Regions from separate parts of the Pseudomonas sp. EB271-G4-1 genome, predicted to be linked through region 3. Evidence: predicted binding sites of a transcription regulator. Region 3 holds the regulator's gene; each other region holds the start of a gene.
The links. The regulator sigma-54, encoded in region 3, starts transcription at its own class of promoters, with help from an activator protein. The targets are predictions, from matches to a motif close to ANTGGCATNNANNTTGCTNT.
Positions count from the first base shown of each region.

Region 1 (4,120 bases), on a different contig from region 3:
TCAGCAAACCTCCATGACGGTGAGCAGGTCTTCTGCGCACTCTTGAGCGGTAAGGGACGCGGACAGGCCGAGGCGCAAATTGCCACGGGAGTCGAACACGAAGCTGGTCGCGGTATGGGACAGGGTGTAGGTATCGCCGCTTGGGACTTTCTCGAAGAATACGCCGAACTCCTTGGCGGTGGCGGCGGTTTCTTCCAGGGTGCCGTACAGCGCCTCGAAACTCGGGTCGAAGGCCTTTACGTATTTGTCGAGCAACTCGGGTGTATCGCGCTCAGGGTCCAGGGTGATGAAGATCACTTGCAGGCGCTCGCCATCGCGGCCCATCAGTTTTTTCGCCTGGGCGGCGCGGGCCAGCGTGGTCGGGCAGACCGCCGGGCATTGGGTGAAGCCGAAGAAGATCATCGGCATCATGCCCTGGTAGCTGCCGAGCATCCGGGTTTCGCCCTCGGTGTCCTTGAGCTTGAAGGAGCGGCCCATGATCTTGTCGCTCAGGTCCTTGCCGTATTTGAACGACAGCTTGCTGCTGTCATCGCAGCCGGCGAGCAGGCCGAGGCTCAACAGGCTCATGCCTTGCAGGACTGTGCGGCGGGAATACAACGTACTCATGGAAAAAAGCTTCCTGTGTGCAACAGAGAAAACACAGTGCCTGACGGATCAGGCGAAAAAAAGCGCAGGGATGTTAACAAACTGTTGCCCGTTGGCGGTCAATCGATGGCCAGCCGGTCATGCGCCAAAAGGTCGCGGGGGCTTGAATACATGAAAATACAATTGGCCGGGAAGCGGACACATTGCAGATACATCAGTGGGGTTATATCGGGCTGTCCAAATCTCATCGAGAGCACTGCCATGATCCGCAAATTGCAGCAAGCCGCCAGTTTCCTTAGCCAGAGCGCGCGTTTGATGGTGGGCGTTCCCGATTACGACAACTATGTCGCACAGAGGGCGATCAGCCATCCGGGCGAGCCGGTGATGACCTACGAGGCGTTTTTCCGTGAGCGTCAGGACGCCCGTTTTGGGCGCGGGAAATGTAATACGCGGTGTTGCTGACGCTGAAAACTACCCCGCTTACGGGCCCGACCCACTGTGGGAGCTGGTTTGCCAGCGAAGGCGTCCTGACAGCCGACCTATTGTTTGTTGACGGAGTACATATCCATTCCTGCGGTAACGGCCACCTAGGGTTTCGCTCTTACAGCGAGTCACTTGGAAGAACGGAACGCCGCCCGGCCCCAAGTAACCAAGGGCTCTTGCCCCTGGCGTTCGGTGCCTCGCTAGGGCTCGGCATACCCTCGCTCCGGTCCTGCTCCGTGGGTCGCCGCGATGGGCCATCCTTGGCCCAGCGCGGCTAAACCGGCATCCATGCCGGTTTACCCACTGCGCAGAACCTCCACTCGGCCTCTCGAGGGGGCAAGAAAATCAAAAGCCAGATCAAGATCAAACGCAAAAGCGAGGCGGCCTGACAGCCGACCTGATTGCAGGTCTGTCCGCGATCCCATTGTGGGAGCCAGCCTGCTGGCGATGGACTTCCAGGCGGCGCGTTCATCCAGACAGGGCGGGTTATCGTTGACGTCCATCGCGAGCAGGCTCGCTCCTACAGGGGTACGTGCTCACTTGAAATCAGGTCGGCTGTCAGGCCGCCTCGCTTTGGCTTTTGATCTGGGTGCCCCGTTAACCACGATGGCCGAACGCAGGCATTGCGCAGTGGGGAAACCGGCAGGACGCCGGTTTAGCCGCGCTGGGCCAGGGATGGCCCATCGCGGCGACCCACGGAGCAATGCCGGAGAGAGGGCATGCCGAGCCCCAGCGAGGCACCGAGTGGTGGGGCAAAGCCTTTTGCTTCCTTTTTGGCGTTTGAAAAAGGGAGTCGCCGTAAGGGCGAAACCATAAGCGGCCGTTACCGCAGCAATGGATATGTACTCCAACAACATCGCCCACAGGCTTCGACGCATCATGGATCAACGTTGGTAGAAGCGCCGATGGCAATCGTCACAGGTTGACGGACAGGCTCATGGCGTGAGGGGGTAAGAAAATCAAAAGCCAACGCAACGACGAGGCGGCCGCTGGGCACCTGACACCCCTCGGCGCTCTCAGGTTCATCGCGAGCATGCTCGCTCCTACAGGTTTTGCGCACTTTTAAAGCGCGGTGACCGAAAGCGTGCACCAGTGCGAAGCGGGTTGCCGATGCATTTTTCTCTGCGACATTTACCACTGGCAGCACCATTCATTTCGCCAAAAACCTGCCAATCTGGCGGCCAGCAAGGACTAAACACTCACGTCTGCACCACCATGATGTCTTCTTGCGTTCGGCTGGCACAAACCCTGCATAAACCCCATCAAGCCCCTCTGAAAAAGATGGGCAGCCCTCTCGGTCAACGACGATCGACTGGCCGCACAGGTCGTGGGCAACATCGGTGGATCAGGCATGGCCGTCTGGTTTTCAACACCGCAAAAGAACAGGCAAAGACGCCTGGAACCGCAAGGTTTCAGGCGTTTTTTTTTGCTTTTTTTCACCGTGATGGGCTTAGGGCAGGTGTCGTTTATGAATTCCAATGTAGCCACTTTGAACAAACAGCAAACGCTGGTCGTGATCGGCAATGGCATGGTCGGGCATCATTGTGTCGAGCAGTTGATCGAACGTGGCGCCCTTGACCGCTATCGGCTGCATGTCTTCAGCGAAGAACCAATGCGTGCCTACGACCGCGTGCATCTGTCCGAGTACTTTTCCGGTCGCGACGCCGAGTCGCTGGCACTCAGTGACGCGGCGCTGTACGAGACCCAAGGCGTCACGTTGCACCTGGGGATACCGGTGCTGGAAATCGACCGCGCCCGGCGCCAGGTGATCACCGCTCAAGGTTGCGTGGCCTACGACAAGCTGGTCCTGGCCACCGGCTCCTATCCGTTCGTGCCGCCGATCGAAGGCGCCGAAGGCGATTCGCGCCTGGTCTATCGCACCCTGGAAGACCTCGATGCCATTCGTGCCGCGGCGGCCAATGCCCGGCGCGGTGTGGTGGTCGGCGGTGGCTTGCTGGGCCTTGAAGCCGCCAACGCCCTGAAAAGCCTGGGGCTCGAAGCGCACGTGGTGGAATTTGCCCCGCGCCTGATGCCGGTGCAACTGGATGATCTGGGTGGCCTGGCGCTCAAGGCGCAGATCGAGCGCCTTGGCGTCGGCGTGCACCTGTCCCGCGCCACGCAATCGATCAGCGCTGGCGAGCAGTACCGCTACCGGATGAACTTCGCCAACGACGAATTCCTCGAAACCGACCTGATCGTGTTCTCCGCCGGTATCCGCGCCCAGGATGCGCTGGCCCGGCAATGCGCGCTGGAGATCGGCCCGCGCGGTGGCGTGGTGATCGATGACACCTGCCTGAGCTGTGACCCGAACATCTACGCCATCGGTGAATGCGCGTCCTGGAACGGCAGCCTGTTCGGCCTGGTCGCGCCGGGTTACCAGATGGCCCGCAGTGTCGCCGCGCGCCTGTGTGACGATGCCGCCGAGCCGTTCCAGGGTGCCGACATGTCGACCAAGCTCAAGCTGCTGGGCGTCGACGTTGGCTCCATCGGCGACGCCCACGCCAATACGCCTGGCGCGCGCAGCTATCAGTTCATCGACGAAACCACGGCCAGCTATCGCCGCCTGGTGGTGGATGCCAGCGGCAAACACGTGCTCGGTGCAGTGCTGATCGGCGACAACAGCTATTACGACACGCTGTTGCAATACATGCAGAACGCGATCGCCTTGCCGGCCGAACCCGCCGCGTTGATCCTGCCGTCGTCCGAAGGTGCACCAACCCTGGGGCCTGGCGCCTTGCCGGAAACGGCCACGGTTTGCTCGTGCCACAACGTGACCAAGGGCGCCATCTGCTCGGCCATCGACGGCGGTTGCACCGACCTTGGCCTGCTCAAGTCGCAGACCAAGGCCTGCACCGGCTGCGGCGGTTGCGCCGGGTTGCTCAAGCAAGTCTTCGAACATGAGCTGATTGCCCGTGGGGTCAGCGTCGACAAGAGCCTGTGCGAACACTTCGCCTACACTCGCCAGGAGCTGTATGCGCTGGTACGGGTAGAAGGGGTGATCAGCTTCGAAGAATTGCTGGCCAAGCATGGCCGTGGCCACACCGGTTGCGAC
Region 1 covers NZ_JBYTEO010000013.1:98,602-102,721, forward strand. The annotation lists gene AC3WWR_RS09270 (copper chaperone PCu(A)C) at 1-1, opposite strand, end outside; gene AC3WWR_RS09275 (SCO family protein) at 1-606, opposite strand; gene AC3WWR_RS09280 (YbdD/YjiX family protein) at 847-1,047, shown strand; gene nirB (nitrite reductase large subunit NirB) at 2,537-4,120, shown strand, end outside.
Region 1: a site for sigma-54 is predicted at 2,304-2,323, ahead of nirB (nitrite reductase large subunit NirB). Genes of this name have one in related genera too.

Region 2 (4,120 bases), on a different contig from region 3:
TCGAGCAATCGCGCCTGGGCCAGGGCCGATTCCTGGGCGGCATGGCTGCGGGCTTGTTGTTCGAGTTGCACGGCATAAAACACCAGCAGTAGCGTGGTGACGAAAGCGACGGCGTTCACCGCCCAGAATTTGTACTTCAGCGAGATGTTGCTAAGCCAGGCACCCATGGAGGTCTTCTCTGATAGCGGAAACAGTTTTGGCAAGGTGCCATTATTGTGCCGCTATTGTTGGGCTGAACGCTTGATGCAGGTCAAGATTGCGAGGCTTGCTTGCAAGACGCCATCGCAGGGCGTAATGCGCTATCCTGCGCGCCCTGAAAATTTACCAGCTACAGGATCCGCCCCCATGAAAGCCGCCCTCATCGAACTCATCAGCAACATCAGCTCCGGGTGCATGGCCGATGACGAAATCGAGAAAGTCGCTGATGAAGCGGCCCAGGCTTACGCTGATCCAGCGGCTTTCCTGAGCGCCAACCCGGACATCAACTACGACGACAGCTTCCCGATCCCGCTGGGTGAGTGGGTCGTGGTTGGCAGCTTGCCCGATACCGTGCTGTTTCAGGCCGACACCTATGTGGACCTGTTTGCCCAGATCGTCGCCTCGTTCGGCCCGGGGGTTGAGTTCAATCTCAAGCCCAAGCAGTTGGCCAGGACCGAAGCCCTGACCGCACTGAATCGCATCCAGGTGCAGATGAGCAGCCTGAACAAGGAAAACGGTGGCTACACGCTGATGAACTTCAGCCAACTGCTGGACGATGAACTGCAAGTGGTGCTGGTCTATGGCAATGCCGTGCCTCGGGTGCTCGAACTGTGCGCGCAAGTCGGCATCGCCGCTGCGCCATCGCTGGAAGCCTTGAAAGTGGCGATCCACGTCTGAACCGCTAAAGCTGTCAAAAAAAGGGAACCCTGTTCACGGCGGGCTATCCTAAGAGGGCATATCACTCTTCAGGAGCGTCATCATGGGTTCCACGTTCAATAGCCTGGTTGGCTTGATCATTCTTGCCCTGGATATCTGGGCAATCATCAACGTGCTGAAAAGTGGCGCCGAGACCGGAATGAAAATCTTCTGGGTGCTGTTGATCCTGTTGCTGCCGGTCCTGGGCCTGATCATCTGGGCCATTGCGGGCCCACGAGGAAATGTGCGCATCTGAAGCGAAACACTCGCCGGAACATTGCCCGGCGCCCGAGGTCGAGATAGGTGTAAGCCCATCCATGGGTTTTATCGAGGAGGCACCGATGCAAAGGTGGAAAGTCACTTTCGTGGATGATCATGGTGAAGTAATCGATGAAGAATTCGAGTGCGAGGAGTGCCCGAGTCACGAAGAGGCCGCCAAACTCATCAAGGCGCGATTGCTTCCCGTGGCCGCCGAACTGGATCTGAACGACTATGAGGGCCGCACCCCGGATGCAGGCGTCAAAAGCCTGAAGGCCCAGAACAGTATTGAAATTCGCAGCATCACCCCCGTCTGAACCTCTTCTCGTTATCGACTACAGCAGAACCAGGCCTTGGCAGCGGCTCTATCTTGGGGCTACTCTGCAAGCGAGATCAGCGAATGGATCGCTAAGGTCTGGTCTTGTCAGCTCCATGCTTGTTTCCCGTCGCGCGCACCCTTGGGTTCGCACAAGGGAGTACGGAAAGTCTATCCATCAGTTTGAGGAGGACGTTTCATGAGCACAGCCTATCAAGAAGACATCAGCAGCAGTGTGTTGCGCCGCATGAAAGAAGGCGGTTTTGATTTTTCCCGGTTCCATCCCATCGAGTTCTACGCCATTTTCCCGGACGAGGAGCGGGCACGCAGGGCGGCAGGTCATTTTCACCGTGGTGAATCCCTGGATGCGCAAATCAGTGTGCGCGACGATGGCGCCTGGGCTTTGGAGTTGTGCAAGGTCATGTATGCGACCTACGACGACATTGGCGATTTCGAACAGGGTTTCGAGGCAGTGGTCGAGCCTCTGGGCGGCATCATCGAAGGCTGGGGTGTGAAACAGGAGGTACGAGGGCGACTCGCATAAACCTATGAACAGTTACAACCAGCAATGACGGCTAACCTTCGGGTTGGCCGTTTTCGTTTTTGTCGATGGCAATCGAACAAGGCCGACCCGTTCGCCGGCAAGCCGGCGCCTACGGTCTATGCTGGTGATGGGCGACGACAACGCCTTGCAATGAAGCGGGGGCCGTCAGGTGGGGGCATTTGCCGCACAGGATTGGTGCGGCGCTCGCGTGGTGATTATCCAACCGATTGAAATCAAAGCGTTTCTGCCGATGGCACGGGCCTTGCGAAGGCCTGTATGTCCGGGTGACAAGGAGTACGGCATGATCCGCACCTATTTTGATGAGATGTACGACGCTGGCGGCCAGGTCCGCCCGCATTATCGGGAGTTTGCCCGTTGGCTGGCCGAGACGCCTGACGAGCTTCTGGCACAACGGCGACGCGAGGCCGATCTGCTGTTTCATCGCGCCGGGATTACCTTCACGCTCTACGGTGATGAGCAGGGCACAGAGCGCCTGATTCCCTTCGACACCATCCCGCGCAGTATCCCCGCCAGTGAATGGCGCGTGGTCGAGCGCGGCTGTATCCAGCGGGTCAAGGCGTTGAACATGTTTCTCGCCGACCTTTACCACGAGCAGCGCATCATCAAGGCCGGGATCATTCCGGCCGAGCAGGTGCTGGCCAACGAGCAGTACCAGTTGGCGATGCAAGGCCTGGACCTGCATCGGGATATCTATTCGCACATTTCCGGCGTCGACCTGGTGCGCGACGGCGACGGCACGTACTACGTGCTCGAAGACAATCTTCGTACACCGAGCGGCGTCAGCTACATGCTCGAAGACCGCAAGATGATGATGCGCCTGTTCCCCGAGTTGTTTGCGGCCCAGCGCATTGCCCCCATCGACCATTACCCGAACCTGTTGCTCGACACCCTGAAAAGCTCAAGCCCGATCGAAAATCCGAGTGTCGTGGTGCTGACGCCGGGGCGCTTCAACAGCGCCTTCTTCGAGCATGCATTCCTGGCGCGAGAAATGGGCGTGGAGCTGGTGGAGGGTGCGGACCTGTTCGTGCGTGACGACAAGGTGTTCATGCGCACCACCGACGGGCCGAAAGCCGTCGATGTGATTTACCGCCGTCTCGACGATGCGTTCCTTGACCCGCTGGCGTTCAATCCCGACTCGATGCTGGGCGTGCCCGGCCTGCTGTCGTCCTATCGTTCGGGCAATGTCGTGTTGGCGAACGCCATCGGAACCGGGGTGGCAGACGACAAATCGGTGTATCCATTCGTCACCGACATGATCCGTTTCTACCTGGACGAAGAACCGATCCTGAAAAACGTACCCACGTGGCAGTGTCGCAATCCTTCTGAGCTGTCCCACGTCCTGGCCAACCTTCCGGAGCTCGTGGTCAAGGAAACCCAGGGCTCCGGCGGCTACGGAATGCTGGTGGGGCCCGCGGCGAGCGCAGCGGAAATCGAAGCCTTCCGCGCGCGCATCATCGCCAAGCCCCATGCCTACATCGCACAGCCGACACTGTCGCTGTCGACCTGTCCGACCTTTGTCGAAAGCGGCATCGCGCCACGCCATATCGACCTGCGTCCGTTTGTACTGTCTGGCCGCGAAACCCGGGTCGTGCCCGGCGGCTTGACCCGTGTCGCCCTGCGCGAAGGCTCCCTGGTGGTGAATTCCTCCCAGGGCGGCGGAACCAAGGACACCTGGGTGGTTGAGGATTGAAGGAAGCCTGACATGTTAAGTAGAACTGCCTCGGATTTGTATTGGATGTCGCGTTACCTGGAGCGGGCGGAAAACCTCGCGCGGATGCTCGACATCAGTTATTCGCTGTCGCTGATGCCCCAGGATGGCCGTGGGAACGGCCTGCACGAGTTGGCCATGCCGTTGCTGATTACCGGCACGCTGGATGATTATCTCGAACGCCACGGCGAGCTGCATGCCGAAAGGTTGTTGCATTTCTTTGCCCTGGACGCGGCCAACCCGGCCAGCATCTACAGTTGCCTCGGGGCCGCACGGGCCAGTGCCCACGCGGTACGTGGCCGCATCACCGCCGACATGTGGGAAAACATCAACGCCACTTGGCTGGAGATTCGCGGCATCGCCGAACAGGGCCTGGGCC
Region 2 covers NZ_JBYTEO010000034.1:30,152-34,271, forward strand. The annotation lists gene AC3WWR_RS17925 (methyl-accepting chemotaxis protein) at 1-167, opposite strand, end outside; gene AC3WWR_RS17930 (hypothetical protein) at 346-876, shown strand; gene AC3WWR_RS17935 (PLDc N-terminal domain-containing protein) at 959-1,150, shown strand; gene AC3WWR_RS17940 (hypothetical protein) at 1,236-1,469, shown strand; gene AC3WWR_RS17945 (ribonuclease E inhibitor RraB) at 1,668-2,012, shown strand; gene AC3WWR_RS17950 (circularly permuted type 2 ATP-grasp protein) at 2,314-3,723, shown strand; gene AC3WWR_RS17955 (alpha-E domain-containing protein) at 3,736-4,120, shown strand, end outside.
Region 2: a site for sigma-54 is predicted at 2,262-2,281, ahead of AC3WWR_RS17950 (circularly permuted type 2 ATP-grasp protein). Genes of this name have one in related genera too.

Region 3 (4,120 bases):
ACGTTTGAGCAGGGTTTCTTCGTCGGCATCCAGGTAGAGGACATCGCACTGGATGTGGCGACTGCGCACTTCTGCCAGTAACTCGGGGAACCGCGACAAGTGGCTTGGCAGGTTGCGAGCATCGATGGACACGGCAACCAGTGGCTGTGCCAGTTCGGTGTGTATCAGCGCTCGCTCGGCCAGTTCAGGCAGCAACCCGGCAGGCAGGTTGTCAATGCAGTAGTAGCCGTTGTCCTCGAGGACGTCGAGGGCGGTACTTTTACCTGAGCCGGAGCGGCCGCTGACGATGATCAAGCGCATGATTACTGCCCGTTTTGCTCGTCCAGGACAACCTGATACAAGGCTTGATTGCTCGCAGCGTTGCGCAGTTTGTCGCGCACGTCCTTGCGGTCGAGCATGCTGGCAATCTGGCGCAACAACTCAAGGTGCGCATCGGTAGCGGCTTGCGGGACCAGTAGCACGAACAACAGGTCAACCGGAGCGCCGTCGATGGCGTCGAAATCGATAGGGGCGTCCAGATGCATCAAGGCACTGATGGGCGCATCACAGCCCTTTAGACGGCAGTGGGGAATGGCGATGCCATTACCAAAGCCGGTGGAGCCGAGTTTTTCACGGGCGACCAGGCTCTCGAAAACATCCTGCATGGCCAGATCCGGCACTTCGCGATGGATGAGGTTGGCAATTTGCTCGAGGGCTTTCTTTTTACTGCCGCCCGGCACGTTCACCAGGGAACGGCCGGGGGTCAGGATGCTTTCAAGTCGGATCATGGGTTGGGAGTGTTAACGACCCGTAGCGCCCTGGAGGAGGCTCTGAGTCTTTTCCTTATGCTTTTTGAGTTGTTTATCCAGCTTGTCGGTCAGTGCGTCGATTGCCGCGTACATATCGGTATGTTCCGCGTTGGCGACGACCTCATTGCCGGGTATATGCAGCGTGGCTTCGATTTTCTGCTTCAACTTTTCGACGCACATCGTGACTTGCACGTTGGTGATCTTGTCGAAATGCCCCTCGAGCTTCTTGAACTTGAGCTCGACGTATTCACGCAGGGGCTTGGTCACTTCCAGTTGGTGTCCACTGATGTTGACTTGCATACAGCTTCTCCTTCGTTGCCAGTGCATAAAGCGGCAGATCCAGATGATCTGCCACTGGAACGCTGTGGCGTGGCCCTACATCAACCGCTTGCGTTCGCTCGAAGGCGCGATCCCGAGGGATTCGCGGTACTTGGCGACGGTGCGGCGAGCCACCTGAATGCCTTGTGCCTCCAGTAAACCAGCGATCTTGCTGTCACTCAACGGCTTTTTCTGATTTTCCGCCGCCACCAGTTTTTTGATGATCGCGCGAATCGCCGTGGACGAGCATTCTCCGCCCTCGGAGGTGCTGACGTGACTGGAGAAAAAGTATTTCAGTTCATAAATGCCCCGAGGGGTATGCATGAATTTCTGCGTGGTAACCCGCGAAATCGTCGACTCATGCATGCCGACCGCTTCGGCGATGTCATGCAGGACCAATGGCTTCATGGCTTCGTCGCCATACTCCAGGAAGCCGCGCTGATGCTCGACGATCTGCGTGGCCACTTTCATCAGGGTTTCGTTGCGGCTTTGCAGGCTCTTGATGAACCAGCGGGCTTCCTGCAGTTGATTGCGCATGAAGGTGTTGTCGGCGCTGGTGTCGGCACGACGAACGAAGCCCGCATACTGGGCGTTGACCCTCAGGCGGGGCACCGACTCCTGGTTGAGCTCCACCAGCCAGCGTTCGTTATCCTTGCGCACGATCACGTCCGGAACCACGTATTCGGCTTCGGTCGACTCGATTTGCGAGCCCGGGCGCGGGTTGAGGCTCTGGACCAGCTCGATCACCTGGCGCAGCTCATCTTCCTTGAGCTTCATGCGGCGCATCAGCTGGCTGTAGTCGCGGCTGCCGAGCAAGTCGATATAGTCAGTGACCAGGCGCTTGGCTTCGGCCAGCCAAGGCGTCTTGGCGGGCAGTTGGCGCAATTGCAACAGCAGGCATTCACCCAGGTTGCGTGCGCCGATGCCGGCAGGTTCGAATTGCTGGATGCGGTGCAGGACGGCTTCGATTTCGTCCAGTTCGATGTCCAGTTCCGGATCGAAGGCTTCGAGGATTTCCTCCAGCGTCTCGTCCAGGTAGCCCTGGTTGTTGATGCAGTCGATCAGGGTCACGGCGATCAGGCGATCGGTGTCGGACATCGGTGCCAGGTTCAATTGCCACAGCAGGTGGCTTTGCAGGCTCTCGCCGGCTGATGTGCGGGTGGTGAAATCCCACTCGTCGTCATCGTTGCTCGGCAGGCTGCTGGCGCTGGTCTGGTAGACGTCTTCCCAGGCGGTGTCGACAGGCAGTTCGTTGGGAATGCGCTCGTTCCAGTCGCCTTCCTCGATATTATCGACGGTCGTGGCGCTTTCCTGGTAGGAGGGTTCCTGGGTGTCGGTACTGGGTTTGTGTTCGGCGTTGTCGGCCAGCGGGTCGGAATTGTCGAAGTCGTCGCCTTCTTCCTGGCGCTCGAGCATCGGATTGGACTCCAGGGCCTCCTGGATTTCCTGTTGCAGGTCCAGGGTCGACAATTGGAGCAGGCGGATGGCCTGTTGCAGCTGCGGTGTCATCGTCAGCTGCTGGCCCATTCTCAAGACTAGCGATGGTTTCATGGCAGGGGCTTAACACCTTATTCGCCGGCGCACATGCGCCATCCACTACAGGGCGCCGGAGCGCCAAACATAAGCAAATTATATGCCCGAAACCGCGGCGTTTGCCTAGAGCGCTGTAACAATAAAAAAAGGTTGATTTTTTATTGCGCCAAGCGCTCTGCCGACTCGCCGGACACCGCGATGCTTACAGGCGGAATTCATGCCCCAGGTACACTTCTTTCACCAGGTCATTGGCCAGGATGGTTTCAGCGTCGCCTTCGGCGATCAGTTGACCATCGTTGACAATATAGGCGGTTTCGCAGATATCCAGGGTTTCGCGGACGTTGTGGTCGGTGATCAGTACGCCGATGCCCTTGGCCTTGAGGTGGTGGATGATCTGCTTGATGTCACCCACGGAGATCGGGTCAACGCCGGCGAACGGTTCGTCGAGCAGGATGAATTTCGGGTTGGTGGCCAGTGCCCGGGCGATTTCCACGCGACGGCGTTCGCCACCGGACAGGCTCATGCCGAGGTTGTCGCGGATGTGGCTGATGTGGAACTCCTGCAGCAGGCTTTCCAGTTCCTTGCGGCGACCGGCCTTGTCGAGTTCCTTGCGGGTCTCGAGGATGGCCATGATGTTGTCGGCCACGGAGAGTTTGCGGAAGATCGACGCTTCTTGCGGCAGATAACCGATACCCGCCTTGGCACGACCGTGCATCGGCTGGTGGCTGACATCGAGGTCATCAATCAGCACGCGCCCCTGATCAGCCTGTACCAGGCCGACGATCATGTAGAAGCAGGTGGTCTTGCCGGCGCCGTTGGGGCCGAGCAGGCCGACGATCTGGCCGCTGTCGATGGACAGGCTGACGTCTCGCACGACCTGGCGGCTCTTGTAGCTCTTGGCCAGGTGCTGGGCTTTCAGAGTTGCCATTAAGGGGCCTTTTGCTCGTCGGTTTTCTTTTTCGGCTGGATCACCATGTCGATGCGCGGACGCGACTCGGTCACCTTGCTGCCCGTTGCGCGACCGGCGCTGGCCAGCTTTTTCTCGGTGTCATAGACGATTTTCTCGCCTTGAGTGACGTTGCTGTCCTTGTCGATGACCTTGGCGCGGTCGATCAGCACGACACGATTTTGCTTGGCGAGGTACTGGATGGTCACGCCCCATCCCTGCACGGGCTTGGTGTCGCCTGCGGTCTGCAGTTGCTCGAAGTAGGCCAGGTTACCCACCGAGGTCACCACGTCGACGTCGCCATCGGGGGCGCGGGTCATGGTCACCTTGTTGCCCTTGACAATGATCGAGCCCTGGGTGATGACCACATCGCCCGTATAGGTGGCCACACCGTTCTTGTCGTCCAGTTGGGCGTCGTCGGCCTGGATGCGGATGGGTTGCTGCTGATCGTCCGGCAGAGCCCAGGCGCTCACGCTTCCCAGTGCTGCGCCCAGACTGAGCAAAATAGGGAGGGTTTTAACGAGCCTCATACTGT
Region 3 covers NZ_JBYTEO010000029.1:81,660-85,779, reverse strand. The annotation lists gene rapZ (RNase adapter RapZ) at 1-300, opposite strand, end outside; gene ptsN (PTS IIA-like nitrogen regulatory protein PtsN) at 303-767, opposite strand; gene hpf (ribosome hibernation-promoting factor, HPF/YfiA family) at 780-1,088, opposite strand; gene AC3WWR_RS16405 (RNA polymerase factor sigma-54) at 1,164-2,657, opposite strand; gene lptB (LPS export ABC transporter ATP-binding protein) at 2,842-3,567, opposite strand; gene lptA (lipopolysaccharide transport periplasmic protein LptA) at 3,567-4,115, opposite strand; gene lptC (LPS export ABC transporter periplasmic protein LptC) at 4,102-4,120, opposite strand, start outside.